One region of the Stenotrophomonas sp. As-7 genome, then DNA from elsewhere that is predicted to be linked to it. Evidence: riboswitches for the same ligand, from Rfam matches in the RefSeq annotation. Region 1 holds a riboswitch; the other holds the start of a gene.
The links. A riboswitch is a leader RNA that binds a small molecule or an ion and turns the genes downstream of it on or off. The one in region 1 is predicted to bind cobalamin.

Region 1 (5,333 bases):
AGCAGACGCACGCCCAGGTGGGCTTCCAGACGGTTGATGTTCTGGCCCACGGCGGTGGCGCTGATGCCAAGGGTGCGTGCCGCAGCGGCAATGCTGCCGGTCTCTGCGGTGCGGGTGAAGCTGCGGATGAGCTGCAACAGGTTCATGACCGACCAGCTTGCCATGCGGAAGGCCAAGTATCGCTTGGGTCTGTACCAAGCAGTCGGTTGCATCGGTGACCATCGTCCACCACGCCGCAGTGCTGCCCTACACTCGGGCAATGCGCCCCGATTCCATCCTCACCCTCTCCTGTCCCGACCGCACCGGCATCGTCTATCGCGTGTCGGGCCTGTTGTTCGACCACGGCTGCAACATCCTCGACGCCCAGCAGTTCGGCGATGAGGAGAGCGGTCGCTTCTTCCTGCGCGTGCACTTCGACCGCGATGCGGGCCTGCCGCTGGAGACCGTGCACACCGCCATGGCCACGCTCGCTGCCGGCTTCGGCATGGACTGGCAGCTGCATGACGGGCGCCGCCGGCCACGCCTGCTGGTACTGGTCAGCAAGCAGGGTCATTGCCTGAACGACCTGCTGTTCCGTGCACATAGCGGCCAGCTGAAGGTGGATATCGCCGCGGTGGCATCCAACCATGCGGACTTCGCAGCGCTGGCGGCGTCCTACCAGGTGCCGTTCCACCACCTGCCGGTGAACGCGGACACGCGCGCGGCGCAGGAACAGCAGATCATCGACCTGGTCGAACGCGAGCGCATCGACCTGGTGGTGCTGGCGCGCTACATGCAGATTCTTTCGCCCACGCTGTGCCGTGCGCTGGCGGGCAGGGCAATCAACATCCACCACAGCTTCCTGCCCAGCTTCAAAGGCGCACAGCCGTACCACCAGGCGCACGCACGCGGGGTCAAGATCATCGGCGCCACCGCGCACTACGTCACCGAGGATCTGGACGAAGGTCCGATCATCGAGCAGGACGTGGCCCGCGTGGACCACGCGATGACCCCGAGGGAGCTGGTGCGGCTGGGCAGCGATACCGAATCGCAGGTGCTGGCGCGGGCGGTACGCCGCCACGTGGAGCACCGCATCCTGCTCAACGGGCACCGCACGGTGGTGTTCAGGTAACGGCCGGGCCATGCCCGGCGGAAGCGGGTCAGAGGATCGCAATCCTCGCCTTCGCCAGGGCCTCGCGCACCATGCCGTCGTTGGCATCGGTCACCGGGCGGGTCAGCTCCCACAGGAACTTCACCCGGAAGCCGGACTTCACCGCGTCCTGCGCGCTCCACAGCACGCAGTAATCGCGTGCCAACCCGCACACGTGCACCTCGCGGATTCCACGTTCGTGCAGCCAGCCGGCCAGTCCGGTCGCCGGGCGCGTGCCGTCGGGGCCGTGGTTCTCGCGGAAGGCGCTGTACGAATCCACCTGCTGGCGGGTGCCCTTGCGCAGGATCAGGTCGGCCACGGTCCAGTCCACTCCCGGGTGCAGTGCGGCGCCCGCGCTGCCCTGCACGCAGTGGTCCGGCCACAGGGTCTGCGGCTGTGCGTGCAGCAGGATCGCTTCAAAAGGCAGATGCCCCGGATGCTGGCTGGCAAACGAGGCATGGTCGGCTGGGTGCCAGTCCTGGGTTGCGACCACGGTGCGGTAGCGGCGCTCGGCCAGCAGTGCCGTGATCGGCGCCACCAGCGCATCGCCCTGTTCGCAGGCGAGGGCGCCACCGGGCATGAAGTCCGGCTGCAGGTCGATCACCAGCAGGGCGACGTCAGCGGGCAGGGCGGTCATGGCAGGTCCGGCACAACGGAAGAGGGGCGACCAGCGTGGCCGCCCCTCGCGCGCACGTCAATCGCCGCTGGCGGCGTCGTTGTCCTGTCCGTAATACAGCAGGCCGATCTTGATGCGCTCGCGGCCGTTCTCGCGGCGGTGGCGGTTGGCATCGCGCAGCGAATACACGCAGCCACAGTATTCCTGCTGGTAGAACTGCTCGCGTTTGCTGATCTCGACCATGCGGCTGGCACCACCACCCTTGCGCCAGTTGTAGTCCCAGTACTGCAGGCCTTCGTAGTGCGAGGCGGCGCGCACGCCGCAGTCGTTGATCTGCGCCATGTTCTTCCAGCGCGAGATGCCCAGCGACGAACTGATGGTGTCGTAGCCGTGTTCGTGCGCGTACAGCGCGGTGCGCTCGAAACGCATGTCGAAGCACATCGTGCAGCGGATGCCGCGCTCGGGTTCATTCTCCATGCCACGCGCACGGCTGAACCAGTTGTCGGTGTCGTAGTCGCAGTCGATGAAGGGAATGTTGTGCTGCTCGGCGAAGCGGATGTTCTCCTGCTTGCGCAGCTCGTATTCCTTCACCGGGTGGATGTTGGGGTTGTAGAAGAAGATCGCGTAGTCGATCCCGGAGGCGGTGATCGCCTCCATCACTTCGCCCGAGCACGGCGCGCAGCACGAATGCAGCAGCAGGCGCTGGCCGTTGTCGGGAAGAGTCAGGGTGGGGCGTTGGAGCTCGGTCATCGTCGGGTGCGTCTGGGCGTGGGCAACGGGTCTGGCCGGAAACCGTGAACAGGACGCGCGCGGCCACGCAGCCTGCACGCGCAGGACGACGATGGCCCCGGCAACCTCCCCGCGGAGATTCCAGGTCGAGTCAGGGGACGGTCGAGTCCCCCGGCCGGGGCCGGTATTCGGGCTGATGGACACGGGCCGCAGCCCACCTACTACCTGCCGCTTCCCAGGCGCGAGCCCAGTGCTGTTGGCAGGATTCGTTTCCATTCACCGCTGCGGGGCAGCTCCGGAATGGGCGCGCGAGGCGCCTTCACCGGATTCCCGTTTAAATCCCTGTCGTCATCCAGACCACGGCAGGGATACCTTCGGCGCGCCCACGGTGGACGCGTTGGCGGCGCCGGTCAAGGCCCAGGGGCCGGATCCCGTTGCCCCGCAACAGGCTCTGACACCCAGCTGGATCCACGCCATGCGTGGATGGGTCCTCAACGCTGGGCAGCGGCCCGCGCGCGGATGTCATCCAGGCGCTGGTCGTGCAGCAGTCGGCCGTTCTCCCACACGGTCACCATCGCATCCTCCAAGCCGGCCGGAAGGGTGTCATCGCCACCGGCCGGCAGCGGCACCGTATGCAGGCTGCCGTCGTCCAGACGGCGCAGCAGGCGCATACGGCCGCGCTTGCTGGCCTTGCCGGCATCGGTGACCGGATCCTTGTAGACATCGATCCAGTCACCGTCCACCCGCGCGGCCGAGCACTTCAGTGCGAACTTCTGGGTATCACGGTCCAGCCGCTGCAGCAGCGCGCCGCCCATGCCGAAGGCCACGTTGTCGGCCGAGTAGCCATCATCGGTGGTGCGCTGCAGGATCGCGCGGATCGTATCCGGGTTGATGCCATCGCCCTGGATGACGCGGACATGGTTGAGCACCTTGTAGCCCTTGCCGTTGATCGTGTGACCGAACGCGGCATCCAACCGCAGCAGGCTCTCGGCGACCACCTCGACCGGGTCGCCAGAATCCGGGCGGATGACCAGAGTGGCACCGGAAGCGATCACTTCCTCGCGCAGGGTGGTACCCCAGTGTTCGCTGATGGCACGGTAGATGTCATAGCTGTCCGACACCACGGCCACGATCGCACCGGGCGTGCCGAACTGGCGCAGCATGTTGCGGTACGCATCCACTTCGCGCTCGCGGCCCCAGCTGGTGATGGTGCTGTGCTCGGCGGCCGGAATCGAATAGCCCGCCATCGGCGCGTGGTAGTGCGCGCGTGCAAGGCACAGCGCCGACACCGTATCGGTGCCGAGGAAGTTGACCAGGTGCGCAGCACCACCCAGTGCGGCAGATTCCAGGCTGGAGACGCCGCGTGCGCCGAAGTCGTGCAGCTTGAACGGCAGCTGCCCCTGCGGGTCATCGCTGGTCTGCTGCAGGAAGCCGGCGATGGTCTGCCGCACATGCCAGCTGATGGTCGCCACGGTGACCGGGTACCACACGCGCAGCAGCAGGGTTTCCAGGTAGGACGGCACCCAGAAGGCGGCGGGGTCGGTCGACTCGATGGTCATCAGTGCCTGGTGCGTGGGCACCACGCTGCCTTCGGGTACGGCGCGGATGCGTACCGGCAGATGGCCGCCGAGACGGTCAACGATATCGCGCCAGCCGGCTTCGTTGAACGGTTCGCCATGCGCGGCGAACAGCGCTGCGGCGTCGTCGATGTCGGCGTGGGTGACCGGCCGTGCCAGGGCATCCTTGAGGATCGCCTGCAGGCCGAAGAACACCGTGCGATCGTGCAGGCCGCCGCGCGACTCCACGTAGAAGAACGTGGCGTCGGTACCCGGCGGATACTGCAGCCAGTGGCTGGCCTTGTAGCTGTCGGTGTTGAGGAGAAGGTTATCGAGGTAATGCATGACGGAAGCTCCTTCGCGTCGAGTGGCACCGGCGGTCTGTCCGCCGGTGGGGAAAACGGGTTCTGCAGGGCCCGGTGGTATCAGCCGCGGCCCAGGAAGTACTCCAGGATGTGCAGGTGGTCTTCAAACAGCTGCGGGCCCATGTCCAGCGCCTCGCTGACCGGAATCCAGCGCGCCTTGTCGGCGTCGTCGCCACCGCGCACCGCCGGCAGTTCGCCAGCGGGGAATTCGAAGTGGAAGGCATGGGTGATGGTGCGACCGCGCTGGCTGCGCTCGGGGTGGTCGAACACCTGCTGGCCCTTCAGCGAGCCTTTCAGCACCGGCAGTGGAATCTTCAGCCGGGTTTCCTCGCGCAGTTCGCGCAGGCAGCTGTCGAGCAGGCTCTGCTCCTGGCCGACGAAGCCGCCGGGCAGCGCCCACAGGCCCTTGCCCGGTGCCGAACGACGGCGGACCAGCAGTACGTGGCCCGAGTGCACGACCACCGCATCGGTGGTGACGAAGGTCGGTGCGTATGGCGCATCCTTCCAGGCGGCCTTGTACTGCTCGATGAAACGGTACTCGGCCACCAGCTGCGCGTAGGCCGGCGAGCTTCTGCGGAACGCCTCGAGCATGTCGTACACCGGTGCCGGTACATTGCCGCGCAGCATCAGCAGTGCACCGTGGAAATCCACGTCGCCGGCTTCGAACAGGTAACGGCGCAGCTCGGTGGCCGACAAGGTAGCAGTGTGCTGCACGTCGACCAGCGGCCATTGCGGGAACTCCCGCAGGTAGTAGCTGGAAGCATCCTTGTCCATGCCGATCAGGCCGACCTTCGCATCGGATGCGGCGCCATCGTTGCGCAGGGCTTCGGCCACATGACGCTGCACGCTGGCGATCCACTGGGCTTCGTTGTACAGGTGGTCACGCAGTGGCTGGATCAGCAGGCGATCGGCGTTGCCATCGAGGGCGGCCTGGATCA
Region 2 (5,333 bases), 290 kb from region 1:
GACTGCGGCCATGTTCGCCAACGCCTCGCTCACCGGCAGCAAGCCGGAACAATACGCCCAGCTGCTGGAACAGGCCCGTGGCCTGGTCTACGGAGAGTCCGACCGCATCGCCAATGCGGCCAACCTCGCTGCACTGGTCTACCACGCCCTGCCCGACCTGAACTGGGTGGGCTTCTACCTGTATGACGGCAAGGAACTGGTGGTCGGTCCGTTCCAGGGCCTGCCGGCCTGCGTGCGCATTCCGCTGGACAAGGGCGTGTGCGGTGCGGCCGCCAGCCAGCGCGTGACCCAGCGCATCGAAGACGTGGAGGCGTTCCCCGGCCATATCGCCTGCGATGCTGCATCGCGCTCGGAGCTGGTGGTGCCATTGGTGCGGGGTGAGGAGCTGATCGGCGTGTTCGATATCGACAGCCCGGTCGTCGGCCGCTTCGATGCTGAGGACCAGGCCGGCCTGGAAGCCATCGCCCAGGTGTTCGTCGGGGCGTTGGCGTGAGCGCGGTCAAGCTGCGCAACATCGGCCCGAAGAGTGCGGCATGGCTGCGCCAGGTGGGCCTGCGCAGCCGCGAGGATCTGGTTGCCATCGGTGCCGTCGGCGCCTTCGTCAAGGTCAAGCGTGCCGGCTTCAAGCCCAGCCTCAACCTGCTGTATTCGCTGGAAGGTGCGCTGCTGGATTGCCACTGGCAGGAACTGAGCGAAGCGCAGCGCACCGCGCTGGTGCAGGACTACGAAGCGCGTATCGCCGTGCATCCGCTGAAGGCGGCAGGTCCGGCATCAGGCCCGGTGCACGAGCAGCGCTTCGACGCCGAGGACGACGGCGAAGAAGGCACGGCCGAAAGCACCGACGAGGATTGATCGGTAGCGCCGGGCCATGCCCGGCGAGCGCGTAGCGCGGGTGATGTGGAATCCGGCGGGCATGGCCCGGCGCTACCGGATTCGTCAGGGCTGCTGCAGCTCCAGCAGCTCGCCCACCAGCCCTGCTTCACCGCGCTCGACCCACACGCGCAGGCGGGTGCCGTGGTCGATGCGCAGCGCCCAGCACAGCGACATCGGCAGGCCACATACCTGCGAAAGCACCATGCGCAGCGGGCCGCCGTGGCTGACCACGACCGTCGGCGGCGGGTCGTCGTCATCCAGCAGTCGATCCAGTGCGCGTGCGATGCGCCGTTCGAAATGGCCCCAGCTTTCGCCATGCGGTGGCGGAAACGCGTGCGGATCGGCGTGGAAGGCGGCCAACGCGTCTTCCGGCAGGTCGAACAGCGATTGGCCATCCCAGTCGCCGAAATCCAGCTCTTCCCACTCCTCGTCCGCCTCCACGTCCAGCGCGCGCGGTGTGGCCAGTGCCATCGCCGTATGCAGCGAACGCAGGCGCGGCGAACTGATCACCCGTTCCCACGACTGCCCGGCATAGGCATCGACCAGCTCCTGCGGCAGGCGGGCCAGCTGCGGCGGATCGCTGCGGCCATCGAGGAACTCATCGCGACCGTTGCCGGCATGGCGGACCAGGTCGAGGATCATGCGCGTGCCCAGTCAGGGCGGCGCGGGAACAGCGGAAAACAGACGGACATCGGCAACGGCACCACGATAATTCGAGCTGCATTCTAGGCGCTGGCGCAGGTCTGCTGCACCGTGCAGGCACATACGCACCTGATCAACCGCGCAGGTGCGGCGCTACGGGCCGGCCGCGATGCCGTAGACTGCGCGCACTTCCAGGTGACCTGCGGCCCTGCCGGCAGGTTGAAACGGGAAGCCGGTGACGCGTGACAACACGCCAGGCCGGCGCTGCCCCCGCAACGGTAAGCACGTCAGTTCCAGGCAACCCGCCACTGTGCCGCAGGCATGGGAAGGCGCCTGGACGGTGGCCTCGGGCCACCCGGCGGCGAGCCCGGAGACCGGCCCGGAAGCCTCAGGTCGCGATGCGGTGGGCATGGCGCTGGATGTCTGTGGCGGTGGCCACGGCATCGGCGCGTGCCTGCCTGTTGTGACTTCTCCCCTTCGCTGCGCGGGCGTGCGCGGCACCTGGAGTCCCCCCGATGAAACTGCAGTCCCGAATGCTGTCCCTGGCCGTGCTGGCCGCTCTTCCTGCGCTGGCCTTGGCCGAAGATCGCGCCGCCGACCTCGATCAGGTGCTGGTCACCGCCACCCGCACGCCGATCGCCCTGCAGGACAGCATTGCGCCTGCGCAGGTGATCGACCGTGCGCAGATCGAATCCAGCCAGGCCACCTCGCTGCAGGAACTGCTGCAGGGCCGCGCCGGCATCAACCTGACCAATGCCGGTGGCCTGGGCAAGCAGAGCTCGCTGTTCCTGCGTGGCACCAACTCCTCGCATACCGTGGTGCTGGTTGATGGCGTGCGCATCAACAGCGCCGACCTCGGCCTGGCGATGTACCAGGATCTGCCGCTGGCGCAGATCGAGCGCGTGGAAATCGTGCGCGGCCCGCAGTCCAGCCTGTACGGTGCCGACGCCATCGGTGGCGTGATCCAGATCTTCACCCGCCGCAACCAGGGCGACTTCGCTCCGCACTTCCAGCTGGGCGGCGGCAGCAACGGCCTGCGTGAAGCCAGTGGCGGCATCGGCGGTGGCACCGAACGCGGCTGGTTCGGCGCCGACATCGCCTACCAGCATTCGGACGGCATCGATGCCTGCCGTGGCTCGGCCACGCTGTTTGCCGGCTGCTTCGCCGATGAACCCGACCGCGACGGCTACCGCAACCTGTCCAAGAGCCTGCGCGGTGGCTATAACCTGAGCGACCAGTGGACCGTGGAAGGCAGCGCCCTGCGCGCCGACGGCAAGAACCACTACGACGGCTACTACAACTACTCCGAGACCCGCCAGCAGGTGCTGGCCGGCAAGGTGCGCTACACCCCGTCCGAGCAGCTGACGCTGACTGCCAATGTCGGCCGCAGCGACAACGAGTCCGACAACTTCGGCGATTTTGGTGCACGCGGCAGCGCACAGACGCACCGCGACAGCGCCTCGCTGCAGGCCGACATCGGTGTGGCCGAAGGCCAGCTGCTCAGCGCCGGCGTGGACTGGAGCGAGGACAACCTGGATGGCAGCAGCGCCGGTTACCTGGTCGACAGCCGTCGCAACACCGGCGTGTTCCTGCAGTACCAGGCGCGCTTCGGCCGTCACCAGCTGCAGGCCAGCGCACGCAATGATGACAACCAGCAGTTCGGCAACCATGCCACCGGCAGCCTCGGCTGGGCGATGGAGCTGGGCCACGGCCTGCGCGTCAACGCCAGCTACGGCACCGCGTTCAAGGCACCGACCTTCAGCGACCTGTACGACCCGTGGAGCGGCGTGCCGACGCTGGACCCGGAGAAGTCCAAGAGTGCCAACCTCGGCATCTCGCAGCAGGGCCAGGGCTGGCGCTGGGGCCTGGACGTGTACGAAACCCGCATCGATGACCTGATCACCTACGACGCGGCCACCTTCCGCATGCAGCAGGTCGAAAAGGCACGCATCCGCGGTGCCGAACTGACCGGCGGCGCCACCGTGGCCGGCTTCGACATCAACGCGCAGCTGAGTTTCACCGACCCGCGCAACCGCACCAACGGCAGCGCGCAGTTCGACAACTGGCTGGCACGCCGTGCGCAGCAGACCGCGCGCCTGGACATCGACCGCCGCTTCGGCGACTTCCGCACCGGCCTGACCGTACAGGGCGCGGGCAAGCGCTACGACGATGCCGCCAACGCGGTGAAGGTCGGCGGCTACGGCACGCTGGATCTGCGCGCCGAGTACGCGCTGACCCCGGCATGGTCGGTGCTGGCGCGGGTGGCCAATGTGTTCGACCGCGAGTACGAGACCGTGGCGTGGTTCAACCAGCCAGGCCGCGAGTATCAGCTGAGCGTGCGTTACCAGCCCAGGTAAGTGGTAGCGCCGGGCCATGCCCGGCGTCGGGGCGCCAGATCGAAGGGCCGCCGGGCATGGCCCGGCGCTACCGGCGGGTCAGATCGCCGATACCGCAGCCAATCCCGGCAGTTCACGCAGATCGTCGATCACCGCGACAGCGTGCGCGTTGTCCAGGTCCAGTCCGCGCGGATAGCCGTAACGCACCAGGGCGATCGGCATGCCGGCGTCTTCGGCGGCGCGGTAATCGGTAAGCGAGTCGCCCACCATCAGGCAAGCATCAACGGGCAGTTCGAAATGCGCGGCGATATGCCGCAACGGCTCGCCGCTGGGCTTGCGCTGCGGCAGCGAATCACCGCCCAGCACCAGCGCGAAGGCCTCGGCGATGCCCAGATGCTGCAGCAACGGCGGCACCAGCGCGGCCGGCTTATTGGTGCAGATGGCCAGCGGTACGTTCAATGCGCGCAGTTGCGCCAGCGCTTCGACCACGCCATCAAACAGCTGCGGGCTGCGCAGCAGGCATTCGCGGTAGTGGACCATGAAAGTCGGCATCACCGCTGCCAGATCGATCTGACGCCCGGCGGCCTGCACGGCCTGTTCGACCAGCCGGCGCACGCCGTCGCCGATCCAGCCCAGCACGGTGGCTTCGGGTACGCGCGCCAGGCCGATGTCTTCCAGCGTGCGGTTCAGTGCTTCGGCGATATCGGCGGCGCTGTCGACCAGCGTGCCATCGAGGTCGAACACGACCAGCGGATAGGGATACGACAAGGGACGGCTCACTCGTGCAACGTGGGGCCGTCCATTGTACGCCCGCGTCTTCAGCCGATCCGGCGTGCGCGGGTGGCCAGGAAGGTCGGCAGGTAACGGTCGATCAGGAAGCGCGGCTGCGGCTGCCAGTCTTCCATGAAGCGGTCGATGACGAACCCGGCCTCCAGCTGCCCTGCTATCAGATCCCCCAGGCTGTGGCCGAATGTCAGCGCTTCGCCACGGGCCAGCTTGGCCTCGCGCGCGGCGGGCTCCAGGTCTTCCAGGTCGGAATAGGGAATCGCGTACTGCGGGCGGATCAGGCCCTGCTCGCTCAGCTGTGCATCACGCGCAGCAACGAACACCACCGGATTGTAGAAGCTGGCCATCAGCAGGCCATCGCGTGCCAGCACCCGGCGGCACTCGGCCCACACCGGACGCACGTCGGGCACGTACAGGTTCGATATGGGATGGAACACCACGTCGAAGCTGTCGCTGGCAAAGGCCTGCAGATCACGCATGTCACCCTGCACGGTGCGCAGCGACAGACCGTCGCGGTCGGCGACGGCGCGGTCCTGCGCCAGCTGCCCGTCGGAAAGATCGAACACGGTCACCTCGGCGCCTGCCGCGGCAAGCACGGGTGCCTGTTGGCCACCGGCCGAGGCCAGGCACAGGATGCGCCTGCCACGCACATCGCCCAGCCAATCCAGCGGCAACGCACGCGGCGTCAGGTGTACC

Region 2: another riboswitch for cobalamin. It lies ahead of btuB (TonB-dependent vitamin B12 receptor); the one in region 1 lies ahead of QP457_RS01310 (epoxyqueuosine reductase QueH).

What each region holds. Positions count from the first base shown of each region.
Region 1 is NZ_CP127405.1:293,282-298,614, forward strand. It holds gene QP457_RS01295 (LysR family transcriptional regulator) at 1-146, opposite strand, end outside; gene purU (formyltetrahydrofolate deformylase) at 260-1,111, shown strand; gene pncA (bifunctional nicotinamidase/pyrazinamidase) at 1,140-1,766, opposite strand; gene QP457_RS01310 (epoxyqueuosine reductase QueH) at 1,824-2,495, opposite strand; cobalamin riboswitch at 2,636-2,851, opposite strand; gene QP457_RS01315 (nicotinate phosphoribosyltransferase) at 2,966-4,375, opposite strand; gene QP457_RS01320 (bifunctional nicotinamide-nucleotide adenylyltransferase/Nudix hydroxylase) at 4,456-5,333, opposite strand, start outside.
Region 2 is NZ_CP127405.1:585,344-590,676, reverse strand. It holds gene QP457_RS02750 (GAF domain-containing protein) at 11-493, shown strand; gene QP457_RS02745 (TfoX/Sxy family protein) at 490-852, shown strand; gene QP457_RS02740 (histidine phosphatase family protein) at 937-1,515, opposite strand; cobalamin riboswitch at 1,692-1,913, shown strand; gene btuB (TonB-dependent vitamin B12 receptor) at 2,031-3,872, shown strand; gene gph (phosphoglycolate phosphatase) at 3,951-4,619, opposite strand; gene QP457_RS02725 (class I SAM-dependent methyltransferase) at 4,670-5,333, opposite strand, start outside.